DNA from 3 places in the Cupriavidus sp. MEYA8 genome. Region 2 is predicted to be linked to each of the others. Evidence: predicted binding sites of a transcription regulator. Region 2 holds the regulator's gene; each other region holds the start of a gene.

Region 1 (3,249 bases), on a different replicon from region 2:
GCGCGCTGCCTGCGAAGCTGGTCGAACTGGGCGTCACGCTGTCGGCTGGCGTCGCCATGCGCATTCGCTTCGCCCGTGCACCACGTCATGCCTGTGTCGTCCAGCGCCATCCCTGGGGTGATGCGGCGCGCCATCACGAGATCGAATTCGGCGTCCAGCGCGTCGGCGACGACGCGCCCGACCGGCACTCCGCCACGAGGGATCGCCAGAACCAGGGCGCCGGTTCCCCGATACGCATGCAAGGCCCGCGCCAGTTCCGTTCCGGCATGTTCACGGGTCTGAAAACGTGTTTGATATGGGCGCATTCTAGAACTGAAGGAGAATCAACGATGAATCTGCAAGACCGCGGCGCCGGAAAGGCGGCCGTCACGCAGATCGGCTAAAGCCTCATTGGCCTGCTCAAGCGGATACGCGGTGGTGTGTGTATGCAGCAAGGTGCGGGCGGCGATCTCCATCAGCGCAATCCCGTCGGCGCGCGTCAGGTTGGCGACGGAACACAGGCGCCTCTCTTCCCAAAGCAGTTCGTAAGGCATGCCTGGGATATCGCTCATGTGGATGCCGCCGCAGACAACGGTGCCACCTTTATCGACGGCGCGTAGCGCTTTGGGCACCAGTGCGCCCACCGGCGCGAAAATCAGCGCGGCGTCCAGAGGCACCGGAGGCGGGAGGTCGCTCGAGCCGGCCCAGCACGCTCCAGTCTGGTATGCCAGTTGCTGGGCGCCCGTGTCGCCAGTGCGGGTGAAAGCGTAGACTTCCCGGCCTTGTGCCACGGCAATTTGCGAAACCAGGTGGGCGGCTGCGCCGAAGCCATAGATGCCGATGCGGCGTGTATCGGCGGCAGGCCCTGCCATGCGCAGCGTCCGGTAGCCGATCAGGCCGGCACAGAGCAGCGGGGCAGCGTGTTCGTCATCGTAGGCAGGCGGAATCCGAAAGCAATACCTGCTGTCTGCGACAACATATTCAGCGTAGCCGCCATCGCGCGTATAGCCCGTAAATAGCGGTGCATCGCAGAGGTTTTCGTGATGACGCTGGCAGTAGCGACAGTGGCCGCAGGTATGGCCAAGCCATGGCACACCCACGCGGTCGCCCGGCCCGAAGGCGGTGACACCCGCTCCGCAAGCATCCACCCGTCCAACGATCTCGTGTCCGGGGATGAGCGCCGGTTTGGGATGGCGCAGGTCGCCGTCTACGATATGCAGGTCGGTCCGGCATACGCCGCAGGCAGAAACAGCGATGCGTACCTCATCCGGCCCGGGCTCGGGGACTGGCCCGTGTACCAGGACCAAAGGCTGCCCCGCGCCTGCAAATTGCATGGCTCGCATGGTCTCGGGCATGCAGGTGTCCTTGTCGGTGCCCCGGCGTGGGGCGTCAGCCTTCGATTTCGCTGCGGACCAGCAAGACCGGCTTGGTTGTCTGGGCCAGTACGCCTTCCGCCACGCTGCCCATCAGCAGCCGCCTGACGCCGCGCCGCCCGTGCGTGCCCATGACAATCATGTCGGCATTCCAATTGTCGGCTTCGGTGGCGATGGTCGTGGAGATCCGCCCGGGAGCCACCGGCTTTTCGTCCAATTGCGTATGGCATCGGATTCCCGCCTGGCTGAGGCGTGCCGTCGCGGCGTCCAGTGCCTTGCGGCCGTACGAGATCTGCTGGTTCGCCAGTTCGCGGGGATCGAAATAGCCTGCCTCAAAGTACACATCGCTGTCATCGACCACAAACAACGCCTTGACTTCGGCGCCGGTGGCCGCGGCGATTGCGATGGCCTGGCTGAGCGCCAGGTCGGAGGAGTGGCTGCCGTCCACGGCGAGCAAGAGGCGCTGGTACATGCGATGCTCCTGTGGGATGGGACTGCATAGTCCCTGGGTCTGATGCATTCAGCCTAGGCGGCAGTGTTGGATGGAACTTGATATTGGTCAAACCAAGGCGCGGCCCCCCGCATCGTGAGCAGGCCGGTGCAGCGGCCAAGCGCTTGCCAGTTCCCATTCCTGGAGGCGGCGCCTTGGGGCGGTGCCGCCTGCTGCACCCGACAAGAATCCATGCATTGTCAGTGACAAGAGCGGCACTTGTTCAACTCGGGTGACGCTGGGGCACAGGTGGCGCAGACGGCGGCGATGCCGAATCCCGGGACGGAAAGAGGGCCCTGCCGCTTGCCCACTGCATGACGAAGGCCTGCATTGCGAGGATGTCACGCGGCCTCTGCATTGCCAGGAACTGTCTGGTGCATGCATGGGTGCCGGGAACGGCGCCATGGAACCATTGAAGGTTCCATTCCATCAGCGTCTCGAACTGTGAAAATGCTTTCTCGGAAAAGCACAGTACATCTGCCATACCCCTGAGGACTTCAAGATTGGCTTGCTGAGCCGCTGAAAGCTGGGCAAAGGGCAATCGATTCATGATCACGCTCCCGCATGTGAGCGCCACAGTCATCGGTTCGCAGTATGGCGCTCCGAGTGGAGACACTCCGGCAGAACCGGCTGGAGCCCCGCTCGAAAAATATGAAGCCCGACCCGTGCCTGTCCCGACTTGAGAATGCACCCCGGCCACGATCAAATATCGCCATGGCTTCAAGAAGCAGGGGTACGCAATCCCGATGAGACAAACAACGGGGGGATGAGTCGCTATCCGAGGGGATATCCGGAGCCGCCAGGCGCGTTAGTGCGCCCTTGGCCGGCTCCGGACTAATAGAGGCAGGCGAGACCTACGCCTTGGAGTGGCCGCTCGCTGTCGAGCCGGCGCGGAATCGTCATTGCAGCGCCCATTTGCGAGGGTTTGGCCGCAACTTGGGAAAACGGCAGCGCATGCATGCTTCGTGAGCACAAATTATCGAAAGCGCGCGCCGTGATGTCCATCGCTCAGTTCCTCTGAAGAAGATTGAAAACGAGGTTCAGGGCATCATATCCACTTCGCAAGGAAAGGGCAAACCACTCCGGGCCGATGCCGTGCTGGTGGCGGCGATAATGCCGGGCGGGTGGTTCGGCTCGTCTGCGCTAATGCGGCGATGGCAGCTGGATGCCGCTGAATGCCAGCGCCAGCCCACCGACAAGCACCAGGCTGAGCGCCCACACCACGTCGAGGTTGAACCAGCTGCGCGACACGAATTTAAGCCCGACATAGCGATAGACCAGCCAGGCCACCACGCCCCCGGTGGCGATCAAGGCCGCGGCATGCACGACGGACACGAGCAGCGCCATCGAGACATTGGCGCCCATCAGCGCGGCGGCGGCCTTGTGGCCGGCATCCTCGTCGGCGCG
Region 2 (3,249 bases):
GCTTCGATCGCGCTGCGCACGCCGCTGAAGGTGGACATCATCCGCGACCGCGGCGCGCTGGGCCGGGAGGTCGAAGGCCGCTGGATCGAGAATGTGTATCGCCTGCAGCTGATCAACACGACCGAGGGGCCGATGTATATCAGCGTGCGAGCCGACAGCGACGAGCTGAAGCACCTGACGGTCGAATATGACAAGCAGGCCGAATCGCTGGCGCCGACCTCGAACCGGCTGTTGCCGATCCGCATACGCGTGCCGATCGAAGACGCGGCGCAGGGTACGCACAAGATCAGCGTGACGGTGACCAGCGAAGGATCGGAGCAGGGCAACGCCGAGATCCGGCAGAGCACCAGCTTTATCGTGCCGCGCGACCTGTGACGCCAGGCGCTCGGTGCAGAACTCAAGGGGGCATGATGAATCAGCAAGGCAATCCGTGGTGGAAAGAGCCGTGGCCGTGGCTGTTGATGAGCGGCCCGCTGGTCGCGATGGTGGCGTGCGGCGTCACCATCTGGCTTGCGTCGTCGCATCCTGACGTGCCGGTGCAGGGCGCAGCGCGCCATGGACTGGTGGTCGAGAAGGCCGAGGCGGTGCGGCCTCAGCCGAGCGCAGCGAGGCAGCCATGAGGTTGCGCTGGCTGATGTGGGTCTTGTGGCCCGGGTTCCTGATGGCGGGCTTCGCCACCGCGACGGTGTTCTCGGTCGTGGACCCCGGTGATCTGAAGTTCTTCGGGCATCCGATCGAGGCGTCGCGCGAATCGATCTACACGATGAGCTTCCTGCTAGCGTGGATCTTCTGCGCGCTGTCCAGCGGGTTGACGCTGTACACGATGCCGACGCGGCTCAGCGATACCGACGAGTTGGAGTGAATGCCGATGCCTGCGCCGCCCCGCGCGGCGCAGGCGCAAAGCGGCGGGTGGTGGGAAGGGTCAGCAGCTACGGCTGTAGAGCTGCTTGATGCCGGCGAGATCCACCAGCTTGACGTGGCGCTGGCGAATCTGGATCAGGCCGGCTTCAGCGAAACGCGAGAACAGGCGGCTGACGGTTTCCAGCTTCAGGCCCAGGTAGCTGCCGATTTCCTCGCGGCTCATGCGCATCACGAATTCGGTCGACGAGTAGCCGCGCGCCGACAGGCGCTCAGACAGGTTGATCAGGAAAGCGGCCAGGCGTTCTTCGGCGCGCATCGAACCGAGTGTCACCAGCATCATCTGGTCGTGCGTGATTTCCTTGCCCATCAGCCGCAGGAACTGATGCTGCAGCGAAGGCAGGTCTGCAGACAGCGTCTGCAGGTCCCCAAGGCGGACTACACAGACCTCGGTATCTTCCAGCGCGGTGGCGTCCGAGGCATGCTGCATCTCACCGAGGCCGTCGAGGCCGACGATTTCGCCTGGCAGGTGGAAACCGGTAATCTGTGAACGGCCGTCTTCGGTCGTGACATGGGTCTTCAGCGTGCCGAAGCGAACGGCGTAAACCGCGGTGAGGGGATCGCCCATGCGATACAAGGTCTCACCCTTATGGACCCGGATGCGTTCCTGCACCAGCGTGTCCATCTTGGTGAGGTCTTGCTGGGACATGCCAACCGGAAGGCACAGTTGCCCCATCGCGCAAGTGGAGCAACGGGGCGACATCTCAGTGATTGGAATGGAGGTGAGCAATTGGAACCTGCAAGAGTGGATGCGAGGGCGCGACCCCGCCATTTTACCGTGCGATGTGATGAGGCAGGGAGTCAGATTTGCCATTTGGTGTACTAATTAGCGTTTTTATGCTGGCATTGCTGGGCGGCGTGCACTGCGCGGCAATGTGTGGCGGCATCGCACTGGCGGTTGAACAGCCGCGTGGCGGCGTCGCGGCCCTGACCTTCGTGCGTAGCCGCGCTGCCTGGGCCGGCGAGTTGCTGGCAATGCACCTGGGCAGGATTTCGACCTATGTGCTGCTTGGCGCGCTGTTGGGCGCGATTGGCGCCGGCGCGTGGAAGCAGGACTACCTGCCGTTGCAGCGCTGGTTGTTTGGTGCCGGCAGTGCCATGCTGCTGTGGTCGGGCTGGCGCGTGCTGCGCGGCAATGCCTTTACCGTCGCGTGGCTCGAGCGGCTGGCGGTGCGGGCAGGCAGCGTGCTGGCGCGGCAGCTTGGGCGGCTGGGCGGCGGCGCCATGCCCACCTTCGTGCGTGCGCATGGGGGGCTTGCCAGGCGCTATGGTGTTGGCCTGGCGTGGGGGCTGGTGCCGTGCGGCATGGTCTATGGAGCGCTGACGCTGGCGCTGCTCGCCGGCAATGCCGGTTCCGGTGCGCTGGTGATGGGTGTGTTTGGCATCGGTACGCTGCCCAACCTGCTGGTGCTGTCGGGGCTGTCCGGCTACCTGCGCAGCCTGTCGCGGCGGCGCGCGGTGCGCGTGGGCGCGGGCGTGGCGGTCATGGTGTTCGGGGCCCTTGGTCTGGCGCGCGCGGTGTTGTTGCCACATTCGCTGGCAGAGCAGGGTTTCTGCCTGGTCTTTTGAGACGTATGCGGCGCTCGGCGCGTCGGATGGTGGTTGCGGGCGAGGGCGGGAATGCCATACAATCGCCAGCATTGCGGTATCGCGCGGTGTTTTGTAAGCAGCGGCGAGCAGCGCCAGCGGCCTTCCTGCCAGAAGGTGCGCCCAGGGCGGCGGGGAGTGTTGGTAGTTCGATTCCCGGCCCGTCCCACGGTCCATCCGGATCAAATGATCTGGTTCAAAAGCCCGGCTGGCACTGCGGTGTTGGAGATGCCGGCCTTGCTCCCGATACCCGTTTTTCTTGCGTCCGAGGCGTTCAGTTCGCCGACAGCGGCGTCCGTTGTGCGGACGCGCCACGCAAGAGGTTCGCTGACCGGCCCATGGCGGCATGCGAACGATCTCCTGCCGGAGTGACCCGGCAACTCGATGCAAAGAAAGGGAAGTGCACGGCTTGGATGCAGCAGGCATCCGGGTGAGCTGCGCAATGAGATGGCGATGGCATTGGCATCGCTGTATCCAAAATCTCCGGTGCCCCGGATCCGTCCGGGAGCAGGTGCAAAGACAGGCTGCACACCATCAACATGAATACCCAAGAGGCGAAGATCGTCCTCGAGACGGCGCTGATCTGCGCGCAGGAGCCTTTGCGCGTCAATGATCTGCGACGGTTGTTCGCCGACGACGTCGGCGCGGACACCGTCCGCGTGCTGCTGGAGGAACTGCGCCAGGACTGGCGCCCGCGCGGCGTGGAGCTTGTGTCGCTGGCCAGCGGCTGGCGCTTCCAGAGCC
Region 3 (3,249 bases), 1.2 Mb from region 2:
CGAAGATCGCGGCCGCAATCTTATGCACCAGCCCAATCGGCATCTTGTTGGCAAACTTGTCCCCCAGCAGAACAGCAGGCGCATTGGCGATCATCATGCCGAAGGTCGTGCCGGCGACCACGGCCACCACCGCATCGCTGAAGCGCGCCGCCAGGGCAACGGTGGCGATCTGCGTCTTGTCACCCATCTCGGCGAAGAAGAACGCAACGATGGTGGTAGCCAGGATGCCAAGCGCGCCCTTCACCGGCTTGGCCTGCTCGGCATCGTCGAGCTTGTCGGGAATCAGCATCCATGCGCCCATCGCGATAAAGCCCAGGCCCAGGATCCAGCGCAGCAGGTTTTCTCCGACCACATGCGTGATCCATCCGCCAAGCGCGCCGGCAAAGCCGTGGTTGACGAGCGTGGCAATCAGGATGCCAAGGATGATGGGGAGGGGCTTGCGATAGCGCGCGGCCAGGACCAGCGACAGCAGTTGCGTCTTGTCGCCCATTTCAGCAAGGGCGACGATGCCTGTGGAGACGAGGAAGGCTTCCATGTTGTTATGTGGGATAACCAGGCCGCAATGCATCGCGAGATGCCAATGACGCACACCTTTCCCGGCCCGGCCAGAAAGGTATGGTCATCGGTCTCGCCAGGCGTGGACGCTGCCTGGGCCAGTCTGGCCAGGCGGGGTCCGGAGCTGCGCACGCCATAACCGCAAGCGGTCAAGTCTGTTGACGTACGCCCCTGTCCCCCGGAATCCGCATTGCGCGGCGCGGTGAGAGCAGGGCGGCTACTCCCCAATGGAAGCGGCAATTATAACCGCGGCGGCGGTGGATCGTCCACCGCCGCCGCGGTCGGTATGGCGATCAGGCCGGCACCGGCGCGTTCTCGCTGGTCTGGCGGCCGCGGAAATCGGTCCAGCACAGCGCCTTGAAGTCATACAGCTTGCAGCGGCGCGCCGTGTCGAAATACCAGCGCCAGGAGAAGTTCTCGATGATGATGCGGCCCGGCAGCGCGTGCTCCAGCAGCGCCTGCGCGCGCTTGAGGCGATACAGCGGCACGCTCATGTCGACGTGGTGCGCGGTGTGCTCCATGATGTGATGCAGCGCGGAGCCGATACCATGGCGGAAGCGCAGGTGCACTGTGGTCGAGACAAACGGCTGCGCTTTGGCCCACATGGCCTTGGTGTCGTACCAGGCCACGCTGGCATGGGTGTGGTGCACGTACAGCACGAAGCCCACGGTCACGTTCCACACCAGGAAAGGCAGCACGAAACCGGCGCCGACCAGCATCCAGGCCGACTGGCCCGTGGCAAAGGCCAGTGCCACCAGCGCGCCGATCCAGGCCACGCCGAAGGCCGCCACCAGCAGGCAATCGCGCACGAAGACCGGGCGGCGGGTGGCCATCTGGCGCTTGCTGGGGAAGAACAGCTTGCTCCACCAGATCTCTACCAGGTAGTACAGGCCCGGGCCGAAGCCGGTGCGGTAGATGCGCTCCAGCGCGCGCCGCCAGCGCGGCAGCGCGTTGAATTCTTCCAGCGAGTAGGGCGCCCAGACGAAGTCGAAGCCTTTCAGGTTGGTATAGCCGTGGTGGACCACGTTATGGCCGACTTCCCACAGGCTGTACGGCGTCAGCGACGGCAGGAAAGTCAGCCGGCCCAGCCATTTGTTCAGGCCGCGGCGCGGCGTCAGGCTCTGGTGGCAGGCATCGTGGCCGATGATGAACAGGCGCGCGATCACCAGCCCGGCCAGCACGCCCAGCCCCAGCTTGGCGGCCCAGTGCGAGGCTAGCACCACGCCGGCCAGCACGGCGGCGAACAGCAGGTAGTCGAAGGCGAACAGCGCCAGCGCGCGCGGCGTGCTGCGCTCCCCCAGCGGGATCAGCCAGCCGCGGATGACCTTGCGCGACGGGAACGGCGCGTCCGGGGCGATCGGCTCCGGCAGCGGCAGCCGGCCGGGCTTGGCGGACTGCCGGGCATGCGGGGCATGCTCGGGATGCGCTGAGGGCGTGGATGGGATTGCGGTCATGCGGAACCTTCTGGTTTTGCGGTCGGATGGCGTTGGCCAACGCAGCCAATGCTGCCAATGAGGCCGGCGCATGCCGGCCATGGCGAAACCGCAAGGTTAGAAGGCTTTGCCGGTGGGGATCTTGACGGGCGTCAATCCGGAAGGACGCGCTAAGCGGTAAAAGCGCGCCCGCCGCGAAGGGCGGGCGCCGTGGTGCCGGAATTGGGTACCGGACAGGAGTGCCGGATGTGACGGATCAGGCGGCGGCGCGCACCGGCTCGCCCATGATGTAGACGCTGTCGATCACGCGGTCGTCGCCCAGCATGGCAAAGGCGAACAGTTCTTCTTCCAGCGTCTCCGAGCGGTTGCTGCGGCGGGCGATCAGCGGCGTGGCCTTGGGATCGAGCACGACGAAGTCGGCCTCGCAGCCCTCGCTGAAGCTGCCGACGCGGCCGGTCCAGCCCAGCGCCTCGGCGGCGGCGCGCGTGGCCAGGTAGAACATGCGCAGCGCGGTCAGGTAGTAGCCGCCCATGCGCGCGACCTTGTGCGCGGCGTTCATGGTGCGGAACATCGAGAACGAGGTGCCGCCGCCGACGTCGGTGGCCAGCGTCACGTTCAGGCGGTTGGCGTCGGACTGGTGGAAGTCATAGAAACCGCTGCCCAGGAACAGGTTGGAGGTGGGGCAGTGCGCCACCGCGGCGCCGCTGTCGGCCAGCCGGCGGCGGTCGTCCTGGTCCAGGTAGATGGCGTGGCCGTACATCGCGCCGGGGCGCAGCAGGCCGTAGCGGTCGTAGACGTCCAGGTAGCTGCGCGCGTCCGGGAACAGCTCGGCTACCCATTTGACCTCGTCGCGGTTCTCGGCCACGTGGGTCTGGATAAAGGCGTCGGGGTAGGCGCGCGCCAGTTCGCCGCAGGCGGCCAGCTGTGCTTCGGTCGAGGTCGGCGCGAAGCGCGGCGTGATCGCGTACGACAGGCGGCCCTTGTTATGCCAGCGCGACAGCAGGTCGGCCGAATCCTGCGCGCCAGTCTCGGCCGTATCGCGCAGGAATTCGGGGCAGTTGCGGTCCATCATCACCTTGCCGGTGACCAGGCGCAGGTTGCGCGCCTCGCTCTCGGTGAAGAGCGCGTCGGCCGAGGCCTTGTGCACCGTGCTCCAGACCACCGCGCTGGTGGTGCCGTTGCGCAGCAGTTCTTCGGTGAAGAAACCGGCCACGCCGCGGGCGTAGTCGGGATCGGCGAAGCGGCGCTCTTCGGGGAAGGT

The links. The regulator FNR, encoded in region 2, switches genes on or off when oxygen is low (the NO sensors DNR and NnrR bind a similar motif). The targets are predictions, from matches to a motif close to TTGATNNNNATCAA.
Region 1: the regulator FNR is predicted to act here: its motif matches at 1,902-1,915, upstream of AC5WJ1_RS17955 (universal stress protein).
Region 3: the regulator FNR is predicted to act here: its motif matches at 2,131-2,144, upstream of AC5WJ1_RS04475 (fatty acid desaturase).

The regions. Positions count from the first base shown of each region.
Region 1 is NZ_CM181222.1:193,517-196,765, reverse strand. Features, by position in the region: gene AC5WJ1_RS17965 (phosphoribosyltransferase family protein) at 1-305, opposite strand, end outside; gene AC5WJ1_RS17960 (zinc-dependent alcohol dehydrogenase family protein) at 324-1,334, opposite strand; gene AC5WJ1_RS17955 (universal stress protein) at 1,369-1,824, opposite strand; gene AC5WJ1_RS17950 (hypothetical protein) at 2,066-2,392, opposite strand; gene AC5WJ1_RS17945 (hypothetical protein) at 2,986-3,249, opposite strand, start outside.
Region 2 is NZ_CM181221.1:2,190,487-2,193,735, reverse strand. Features, by position in the region: gene ccoG (cytochrome c oxidase accessory protein CcoG) at 1-375, shown strand, start outside; gene AC5WJ1_RS10145 (FixH family protein) at 411-620, shown strand; gene AC5WJ1_RS10140 (hypothetical protein) at 617-862, shown strand; gene fnr (fumarate/nitrate reduction transcriptional regulator Fnr) at 923-1,648, opposite strand; gene AC5WJ1_RS10130 (sulfite exporter TauE/SafE family protein) at 1,726-2,487, shown strand; gene scpB (SMC-Scp complex subunit ScpB) at 3,045-3,249, shown strand, end outside.
Region 3 is NZ_CM181221.1:966,458-969,706, forward strand. Features, by position in the region: gene AC5WJ1_RS04470 (TMEM165/GDT1 family protein) at 1-535, opposite strand, end outside; yybP-ykoY riboswitch at 669-793, opposite strand; gene AC5WJ1_RS04475 (fatty acid desaturase) at 849-2,009, opposite strand; gene guaD (guanine deaminase) at 2,245-3,249, opposite strand, start outside.